3 regions of the Rothia sp. CCM 9419 genome follow, and region 1 is predicted to be linked to each of the others. Evidence: predicted binding sites of a transcription regulator. Region 1 holds the regulator's gene; each other region holds the start of a gene.
What was found. Region 1 encodes HrcA, which represses chaperone genes, less so after heat shock. Its sites were predicted from a motif close to TTNGCACTCGNNNNNNNCGAGTGCNAA; they were not measured.
Positions count from the first base shown of each region.

Region 2: groES (co-chaperone GroES) is a predicted target of HrcA. The motif match lies at 1,764-1,790, and genes of this name have one in related genera.
Region 3: groL (chaperonin GroEL) is a predicted target of HrcA. The motif match lies at 1,850-1,876, and genes of this name have one in related genera.

Region 1 covers NZ_JBLXXY010000002.1:301,644-304,927, reverse strand. Annotated here, with positions in the region: gene ACN08W_RS03290 (DUF3097 family protein) at 1-736, opposite strand, end outside; gene hrcA (heat-inducible transcriptional repressor HrcA) at 862-1,872, shown strand; gene dnaJ (molecular chaperone DnaJ) at 1,940-3,064, shown strand; gene ACN08W_RS03275 (16S rRNA (uracil(1498)-N(3))-methyltransferase) at 3,083-3,284, shown strand, end outside.
Region 2 covers NZ_JBLXXY010000004.1:108,825-112,108, reverse strand. Annotated here, with positions in the region: gene groL (chaperonin GroEL) at 1-1,334, opposite strand, end outside; gene groES (co-chaperone GroES) at 1,371-1,664, opposite strand; gene ACN08W_RS05180 (THUMP-like domain-containing protein) at 1,898-3,190, shown strand; gene ACN08W_RS05175 (glutamate--cysteine ligase) at 3,258-3,284, shown strand, end outside.
Region 3 covers NZ_JBLXXY010000001.1:287,973-291,256, reverse strand. Annotated here, with positions in the region: gene groL (chaperonin GroEL) at 68-1,690, opposite strand; gene ACN08W_RS01420 (LytR C-terminal domain-containing protein) at 1,956-2,504, opposite strand; gene ACN08W_RS01415 (DUF3263 domain-containing protein) at 2,622-2,888, opposite strand; gene ACN08W_RS01410 (uracil-DNA glycosylase) at 3,011-3,284, shown strand, end outside.

The DNA of each region.
Region 1 (3,284 bases):
TCGCGCAGGGCAACCCTAGCCTTTTGAGTACACCTTTTTTCCATTCTTCTTCACGAGGAATAACTGGCCATTTTTTTATTCCTAGTCGTTGAGGACGTACAGCCTGCCAAATATCAACAAAAGGATGTCCAACAATCTGCACGTTATTCCTAGCACCAGGTATCTGTAATGTCTGAGCCACAATGTGGCTTTCTTTAGAACCTTCTACTAGATGGTCAACAAGAACACCTAATCGTCGGTGCGGTGCAGGGCAAAACTCACGAACAGCATCAGGCAAGTCATCGATACCGTGTAACGGTTCTACCACAATACCTTCAACACGCAAATCATGTCCCCACACTTTTTCAACCAGTTCTGCATCGTGGATACCTTCAACCCAGATACGTGAGGCGCGGGCAACTTGAGCAGGTGCGTTCTCTACAGCAATAGATCCCGAACGACTAATTTTTGGGACACTACGAGTATTCTTTGCGCGAGGTGGTAGGACTTTGACAGGAGTCCCTTCAAGAAGAAACCCAAAGCCCAAGGGAAAAGTTTTAATTTTTCCTCGATAATCTTCTAATCCCACCATGCCTTCAGCGCCGATACGCTCATACGTTTTAGCAATCCCAACCCAACCACTATGAACGTCTTCAAGGAGCATTCCTTGAACCAGATGAACTTCTTGTATCTCTGGTTGCCTTCTTTGGTGTAGTTGGTTGAGTTCTTGAGCACCCCACGCATAGTAATTTTCCATAGTAAGTATTTTATTCCATTAGCCCTGAGCGTACGCGCTAGGGTTTTGATAGGTTTCAGTACTACAGTTACATTGGCACTTAAAGTGCAGTAGTGCTAATTTCTCTCTATTTCAAGGTAGGTTCCGTGACGCAATCTCGTCAGCATAAGATCCTCCAAGCAATCGTTGAGGACTATATCAGTTTCCGCGAGCCGGTGGGGTCTAAAGCGCTCATCGAACGCCATCATTTAGGCGTTTCTAGCGCCACGGTTCGTAACGATATGTCTATCCTTGAAGAGCAGGGTCTTATCTCAGCACCGCATTCGAGCGCGGGACGTATTCCCACAGAAAAAGGGTATCGTTTCTTCGTGGACGAGCTTTCTAACCCTCGCCCTCTTTCAGCTGCACAAAAACGAGCGATTCATCGTCTTTTAGATTCTTATGACAGCATCGACGAAATACTTGCACAGACAGTTAAAATACTGTCACAGCTCACTCAGCAAGTTGCTATCCTGCAATATCCTTCAGCACCAGAAAATGTTGTGCGACATATTGAGCTGATACCTGTTGGAGAACATCATGTAACGGTAATGTTGATTAGCAACTCTGGGCAGCTCACCCAACGACTAGCGCAGGTTGAACGGTATAGGGAAGAAGAGCTTGAGTTGCTTCGAACTCGACTCATCGAAAAATGTCAGCAACAGAAATACCATGTTGCGCGAGCTCTCTTATCATCGTTCTCTTCATCTCATCATGCCCCTCATAGCTTAGAAAATGGTGTTCTTGACGCTCTAGGGCAGTTGCTATCCCCACGGGACACCTCAAAACTTCTGATTGCTGGAACGTCATATTTGGCGCAATCGACAGAAGATTTTAGTACTAGTATCGCCCCTATCTTAGAAGCTTTAGAAGAACAAGTAACAATGTTGCACTTACTAGCTGAGATGGCTCAAGACCCACGAGGATACGCTGTGCGTATTGGCACAGAAAATAGCGCGGCGCCTCTTGCCGAGACGTCTATCGTGACTTCCGTATATAGCTCGCCTAGTTGTACCGCTAAGCTTGGGGTTGTTGGACCAACCAGAATGGACTATGCGGGCAGTACCGCAGCGGTACGAGCTGTAGCAAAATATCTTTCAAAAATTTTGGGTAGTTAGTTCTCAACGACTAGAATTTCTACAAAATACTTTCAACACATAGCAACACACGATAAGGATGATGTGAGTGAGCAGTCACTATGAAACATTAGGTGTTTCCCCTGATGCAAGCCCCGAAGAAATTAAAAAGGCATACCGTAAAAAAGCCCGCCAGCTTCACCCTGATATTAACCCTTCAGCAGAAGCCGCCGAAGAGTTCAAGCGCGTATCCCATGCCCACGATGTTCTCTCAGACCCGGATAAACGACGTATTTATGACCAAACCGGAAACGAAAACGGACAGGCACAAGGTGGTTTCGGGGGAGCAAACTTCGGAGGATTCGGTGGGTTCTCGGATATTTTTGAGACCTTCTTTAACCAACCGCAACAGGGACCTACGAGCCGAACACGTCAGGGTCAAGACGCTCGCATTACGGTTCGTATCAACCTTGAAGACGCCGTATTTGGTGCAGAAAAACCTATTACCGTTGATACCGCAGTAACCTGCGAAAAATGTGATGGTGACGGTTGCGCTGAAGGAACAGCCCCTGTCACCTGTGATACCTGCCGCGGACAAGGATATATGCAACGACAAGTTCAATCTATCCTTGGAACTGTAGTACAGCCTGTCGCGTGCCCATCTTGTAATACTTTCGGGACTGTTATTCAAAGCCCCTGCCCAGAATGTTACGGTGAAGGACGAGTCCGAGAACGGAAGCCCATCACCATTAAAATTCCGGCTGGTGTTTCTTCAGGCGCGCGTATGCGTCTAGCTGGTTATGGTGAGGCTGGTACAGCAGGCGGACCAGCAGGAGACCTCTATGTGGATCTTCGCGTCAATCAACACGACACTTTTACCCGCGAAAATGATGACTTACATGCCACCATCGCTATTAGCATGGCGGCAGCTGCTCTCGGCACTGAAGTAACCTTAGAAACTTTTGATGGTCCACAAGTAGTAACTATTAAACCGGGTACTCAATCTGGAGATATTGTCACTCTGAAAGGCTTAGGCGTCACTCGCTTTGATCGGGCAGACCGCGGCTCACTCAAAGTCCATGTTCAGGTCAAAACACCCACAAACTTGACAGAAGAGCAACGCGAAATGCTTCAGCAATTTGCTCATAGTCGTCAAGAAGATCTCAAAATTAGTGAAACAGTCCGAGAGAAGCACGGTTTCTTCTCACGTTTTAAAGAACGCTTCGACCGCTAAAAGTACAAAGGATATTCTGTGACCTCACCTATTTTCTATGTTTCCTCTGATGAACTTCAATCAGCAACTCCTGGGCAACTTATCGCCGTGCAGGGGGTCGAAGGGCATCATGCTAAAGTCGTGAAACGTTTAGAAATAGGTGAGGCCATAGACCTCGCGGATGGGAGAGGCATACGAGCCCACGCAGAGGTCGCGTCCTATCTCGATGATGGGTTAGAAG
Region 2 (3,284 bases), on a different contig from region 1:
ACGAGTGCTTTCTTGACGATTTCAACACCGGTTTGAGCGTCTTTTGACTCAAGTGTCATACCTTCAAGTGCTGCTAACGCATGCACGAGTGCGGTTCCGCCACCTGCAACGATGCCTTCTTCAAGTGCTGCACGGGTAGAGGATACTGCATCTTCAATACGGTGTTTACGTTCTTTCGCTTCGACCTCGGTTGCTGCACCAACTTTGATAACTCCAACACCACCGGCAAGTTTTGCCAGACGTTCTTTGAGCTTTTCGCGGTCCCATTCGGAGTCGACTCGCTCAATTTCTGCGCGGAGTTGGTTGACTCGTTCAGCGACGTCTGCAGAGCTACCGGCACCTTCAACGATGGTGGTGTTGTTTTTGGTGACGGTAACACGGCGTGCTGAGCCGAGCTGGTCGATAGTGACTGAGTCAAGGGAGATTCCAAGTTCTCCGGTGATAACGGTTCCGCCGGTAAGAATTGCAAGGTCTTGCATAATTGCTTTGCGGCGGTCGCCGAAGCCAGGAGCCTTAACGGCAACGACGTTGAGGTTTCCTCGAAGCTTATTGACGACGAGGGTGCTAAGAGCTTCTCCGTCTACGTCTTCTGCGATGATGGTCAGCGGTTTTTTCGCCTGAACGATTTTTTCTAGCAGTGGCATAATCTCAGCAACAGTTGAGATTTTGCCTTGGTAGAGCAGGATGAGGCTATCTTCGAGGACTGCTTCTGCACGATCAGAGTCGGTAACGAATGATGGTGAGAGGTAGCCTTTGTCGAATTGCATACCTTCGGTAATTTCCAGTTCAATTTCTGTGGTTGAACCGTCTTCGATGGTGATGACGCCGTCTTGTCCGACTTTGTCGAAAGCTTGGGCAAGCAGTTCACCAATTTCTGGGGACTGTGCTGAGATAGCCGCTACGTGTGCAACTTCTTCGCCTTGAACGTCTCTGGCGTTTTCAAGGAGTCGTTGGGAGACAGCGCGAACAGCTGTTTCGATGCCTCGTTTGACTTCTCCTGGTGCGGCACCAGAGGTGACGTTACGCAGACCTTCAGAAACAAGCGCTTGAGCGAGTACGGTTGCAGTAGTTGTACCGTCACCTGCTACATCGTTTGTTTTGGTGGCGACTTCTTTGGCGAGCTGAGCGCCAAGGTTTTCGTATGGGTCTTCTAGTTCAATTTCACGAGCGATAGATACACCGTCATTAGTAATGATAGGTGCGCCCCACTGCTTATCAAGAACTACATTGCGCCCGCGAGGGCCCAACGTCACTTTGACAGCATTTGCGAGTTTATCCACACCAGCTTGCAGGCTCTTGCGAGCTGCGTCATTGAATTCAAGCTGTTTTGCCATGAATTCTTAGCTCCTTTGTATTGTGTGCGGAAAAGATTATTTGTTGACGATAGCCAATACGTCACGTGCGGAGAGGATGAGGTAGTCTGCTCCGCCGAAGGATACTTCGGTTCCGCCGTATTTGGAGAAGATGACGATGTCGCCTTCTGCTACGTCAACGGGGATGCGGTTGCCTTTTTCGTCGGTGCGTCCAGGGCCAACTGCGATAACTTTTGCTTCCTGTGGCTTCTCTTTAGCGGTATCAGGGATAACAAGTCCAGATGCGGTGGTCTGTTCTGCTTCGAGAATCTGGACAACTACGCGGTCTTCGAGTGGTTTGATGGAGGACATTTTTGCTCCTTGATGTTCTTTTAACATTTCTGATGTTTGAGCTAAGTAGTGCTTTGAGGGAGTTTCGTCGTCGCGGTGCCGATACTTCTTCAAGAATTATTAGCACTGTCAGCTCTTAAGTGCTAACACAAACTTTAGAGCCGTACCCTAGAGAAGGTCAAGAAAACCCGCCAGTTTCGCACACAGCGCATCTATAATATGAGCTCTAACCAAACATAAGGACACTGACGACTATGAGCACCTCTGTACATCCGGCACCAGCAGTTGAAGAAACTCAAGAAGAGTTAGAAGCAATTGCTTTGTTCGTCCCCTATAACGATAGTCATGCGCTTAATCATGCGACGCAATTACGAGCACAAGGCTTTAGCGCAGATAGTGTCCATAAGATTTTGACTCAAGCAAAGAACAGAACAAAAGCTCTTGAAAAATTTGGGCAACAAGCTCACCAAATGCTTTTAACCGAAGCTGGTTATGAACAGTCCACTCGTCAAGCTGTTGCGATGGTACATGCACAGCGCTTTGCACAAGCACAGATTGATTCTGTCGCAGATTTAGGGTGTGGTATTGGTGCTGACTCACTCAGTTTTGCGCAGGCGGGGTTAGCCGTTACTGCTGTAGAGATTGATCAGAGAACAGCTAGCTATGCCCAATATAATCTTATGGGTTTTCCGTCGGCACAGGTTTTTTGTGCTGATATAGAACAGCTTGATTTAGCAGCGATTCACCAAACTTTTGGGCGCCAAATTGACGGGTTATGGCTTGATCCTGCACGGCGAACTGTCCAGCATGGTAAAACGCAGTCACGCACTTTCGATGCAGAAGATTTTTCTCCGCCTTTATCGTTCATTCGAAAATTAGCACAAACAGGAATTGCCATGGGCGTCAAAATGGGGCCAGCTATCCCCCACGATCAGATACCTGAAGAATGTGAAGCTCAGTGGATTAGCCATCAGGGATCTGTCGTTGAAGTGGTGTTATGGTTTAACGCGTTAGCACGACCTCACGTTAAAAGAAGCGCGCTCGTTCTTGATAGTGACCCTTTTGAACCATCGGTTATCACTGAGGTTTCTAGCCCTTACCATGAATCTCACAGCCAGCAACAAGCATCTGAACCTCTGTATGAGGTCAAAGAATATATTTATGAGCCAGATGGTGCTTTAATTCGTGCGCATCTTCTCGGCGAAATTATTCGTACCACCGATGCAGAACTTATTGACGAACATATTGCGTATCTCACCAGTTCTTCTCCCCTGCAGGTTCTCGGGCTCAAAGGGTATCGTGTAGAGCAGGTGCTTCCTATTAACGATAAACACCTCAAACGGTGGGTACGCGAGAATAACATCACCACTCTCACTATCAAAAAACGAGGGGTAGATATTTCTCCCGAACAACTACGTATCAAGCTCCTAGGACATCACAAAAATACTAAAAAATCAGTGACAGGACGTAGCGGAACACTCATTTTAACGCGGATTGGAGAGGGTAAAACCTCTCGACGGTTAGCGTTGGCTGTCTCACCTTTATGACGTCATAAGTTCGTAATTCTTCTTTTCTGTCCTACCATGGAAAAACACCATCACAGGTAGGAGAACAATGATTCCCTTCGCACCGTCTGCACCA
Region 3 (3,284 bases), on a different contig from region 1:
TGCCCCGATACCAGTAAAGTATCGGAGCACCGCCCCACAAAGAATTTTCAACGTATCGTTGAAAAAATTACATCATGCCGCCCATACCAGGATCCATAGCAGGTGCAGCACCAGCAGGTTCAGGCTTGTTAGCAACAACAGCCTCAGTGGTCAAGAAGAGACCAGCGATAGAAGCAGCGTTCTGCAACGCAGAACGAGTCACCTTAACAGGGTCGTTGATGCCAGCAGCCATCAGGTCTTCGTACTCACCGGTTGCAGCGTTCAAACCGGTACCAGCAGGCAAACCGCGAACCTTATCAACAACAACACCGGGTTCTAGACCAGCGTTGGTCGCAATCTGCTTCAACGGTGCGTCGATAGCAACCTTGACGATGTTTGCGCCAGTTGCCTCATCACCGGTGAGTTCAAGCTTCTCGAAGGCTTTAGTGCCAGCCTGAATCAAAGCAACGCCACCACCGGCGACAATGCCTTCTTCAACAGCTGCCTTTGCGTTACGAACAGCATCTTCAATGCGGTGCTTACGTTCTTTGAGTTCAACCTCAGTTGCAGCACCAGCCTTGAGAACAGCAACGCCACCGGCAAGTTTAGCCAAGCGCTCCTGAAGCTTCTCACGGTCATAATCAGAATCAGAGTTAGCAATCTCGCCACGAATCTGAGCTACGCGACCTTCAATAGCAGCTGCGTCGCCAGCACCTTCAATGATGGTGGTCTCGTCCTTAGTAACAACAACCTTACGTGCAGAGCCAAGAAGGTCAATAGTTGCTTGGTCCAACGACAAACCGACTTCTTCGGTAATAACCTGTCCACCAGTCAAGATAGCGATATCTGCCATCTGAGCTTTACGACGGTCACCAAAGCCAGGAGCTTTGACAGCAACAGACTTGATAGAACCACGCATCTTGTTCAAAACCAGTAGTGCAAGAGCTTCGCCCTCAACATCTTCTGCGATGATAAGAAGTGGCTTACCAGCCTGCATAACCTTCTCAAGAACAGGGACAAGATCTTTCACATTAGAGATCTTGGAGTTCACAATGAGAATATAAGGATCCTCAAGGACTGCTTCTTGACGGTCTGGGTCAGTGACGAAGTATCCGGAGAGGAATCCTTTATCAAAGCGCATACCTTCGGTGAGCTCAAGCTCTAGGCCAAAAGTATTGGACTCTTCAACAGTGATGACGCCTTCTTTGCCGACCTTTTCCATAGCTTCTGCAATGAGCTTACCAATTTCGGTGTCGCCAGCAGAGATAGATGCGGTTGCAGCGATTTCTTCTTCAGTCTCAACTTCTTTAGCAGAAGAAAGAAGTTCAGCGGTAACCGCTTCAACAGCTTTCTCAATACCGCGCTTGAGGCTGAGAGGATCTGCACCAGCAGCAACGTTGCGGAGGCCTTCACGAACAAGTGCCTGAGCAAGAACAGTTGCAGTAGTGGTACCGTCACCAGCAACGTCATCGGTCTTTTTAGCAACTTCTTTGACCAGCTCTGCGCCGATCTTTTCGTATGGATCTTCGAGTTCGATTTCTTTAGCGATAGAAACGCCATCATTGGTAATCGTGGGAGCGCCCCAAGACTTTTCCAAAACAACGTTACGACCACGAGGTCCGAGAGTAACCTTCACAGCATCTGCTAGGGTATTCAGACCCTTTTCAAGGCCACGACGTGCCTCTTCTTCAAAAGCAATGAGCTTTGCCATTATGCTTAATCCCTCCTGGACTAAGAAAGTATTTTTCTCTCAGTTGTGCCCGCGACGGACGATGTTCTATAAGCCATGCTCTTCACAACTTATAAAGACATCTCACAAGATGAAAGTAGATATTCTCAAAGCTACCTACCGCGAATCTAGCACTAGGATTTAGCAGTCGGAGACTTTGAGTGCTAACAACAATTTTGACACCTCAAAGCACAGAGCGCAAACCTCTTGAAAGAACAAACACACTTAATCGCCCATAGCGCACAGATTACGGGGCAACGGCAGGAAGATAATCAGAGGCAAGAACAACATACAACGGGGAAGAACCAGAAGAACGCTCTTGAATATAACCAATACCTAACGCATCAGCCAAAGTATTAGCCTGCTGCTCATAACCGGCAGAATAAAACACTGTCGAAACATACACAGGCGTATCCTTCCAATTCTCTGTCACGGGCACAGGATAGCCTAAAGCCTCCACACGCTGAGTCAGTTCTGAAGCAGCACCCGTATAGGCCGAAGAGTTATAAACCTCAACCTTAATATCAGCAGGATCAGTAGGAGCATAAGTTGGAGTCACAGCGCTTTCTGAAGCAGTAGCACTCGCAGAGCCTGTTTCAGAAGCCACCGGAGAAAGAGTGCGTGGCTGAACCACAAACATGACTGCACCCACCAGAAGCGCAAGCGCACCAGCAACAACGATCAGAAGAGTCTGCCTCGTAGCATGAGCATTACCTAGGGGCTCACCACGATAAGCACCACGACGTTTTGAATTTTCAGGTACGTCGTCGAATTCATCATGAGGATACGAGTTCACATTAATCTCCGATAGCTACAAGCAATAGTTCTTCCATCTAGAGTACACAGGCTACAACCTAAAAACCCTTTTATTTTCCGTGGACTATCATCATAAAGAGCTCAAGACACCGAAAATTCAGGGCTTAGAATTGTCGCGTTGTTCCCTTAACCGACGCATCAACGCTGGTTCCTGAGCAATGACACGAGGAGAATCTATCAGTTCGTTAAGAATCTGATAATACGCTGTTGGATTTAATCCTAAACGTTCTCGAATCACTCGTTCTTTCGTCCCAGGATAACGCCAACGCTGCTTCTCTAAAGCAATCATCTTTTCTTCTTGTTCTGTTAACCCCGTATCGATAGTGTGCTGAGGAGCGTCCAACTCAGAAGTATCTTCGTGCATATCACTCCCCGACCTTCCTTAAAACGGTATGATAAAAAGCCCTATTGTATCTTATGTGTTCTGCCTAAAAATACACATATGGTGACGCATAGCAACCATTCAAACGGTGAGAACGGAATCTCATGCCCGCTTTACCCCTTAAAGAAATTATGTCTCCAGACTGGGCTGAAGCCCTAGCCCCAGTAGAACACAATATCCGTGCCATGGGTGATTTTCTACGGCAAGAGCACCAAGCTGGACGACGCACACTACCGCCCTCACAGCACATCTTCCGAGCCTTCCAAGAACCGCTAGCACAAGTTAAAGTTCTTATCATTGGGCAAGACCCCTACCCCACCATCGGGCACGCGATGGGGCTGTCCTTCTCTGTACACCCGCAAGTGCGCCCTATCCCAC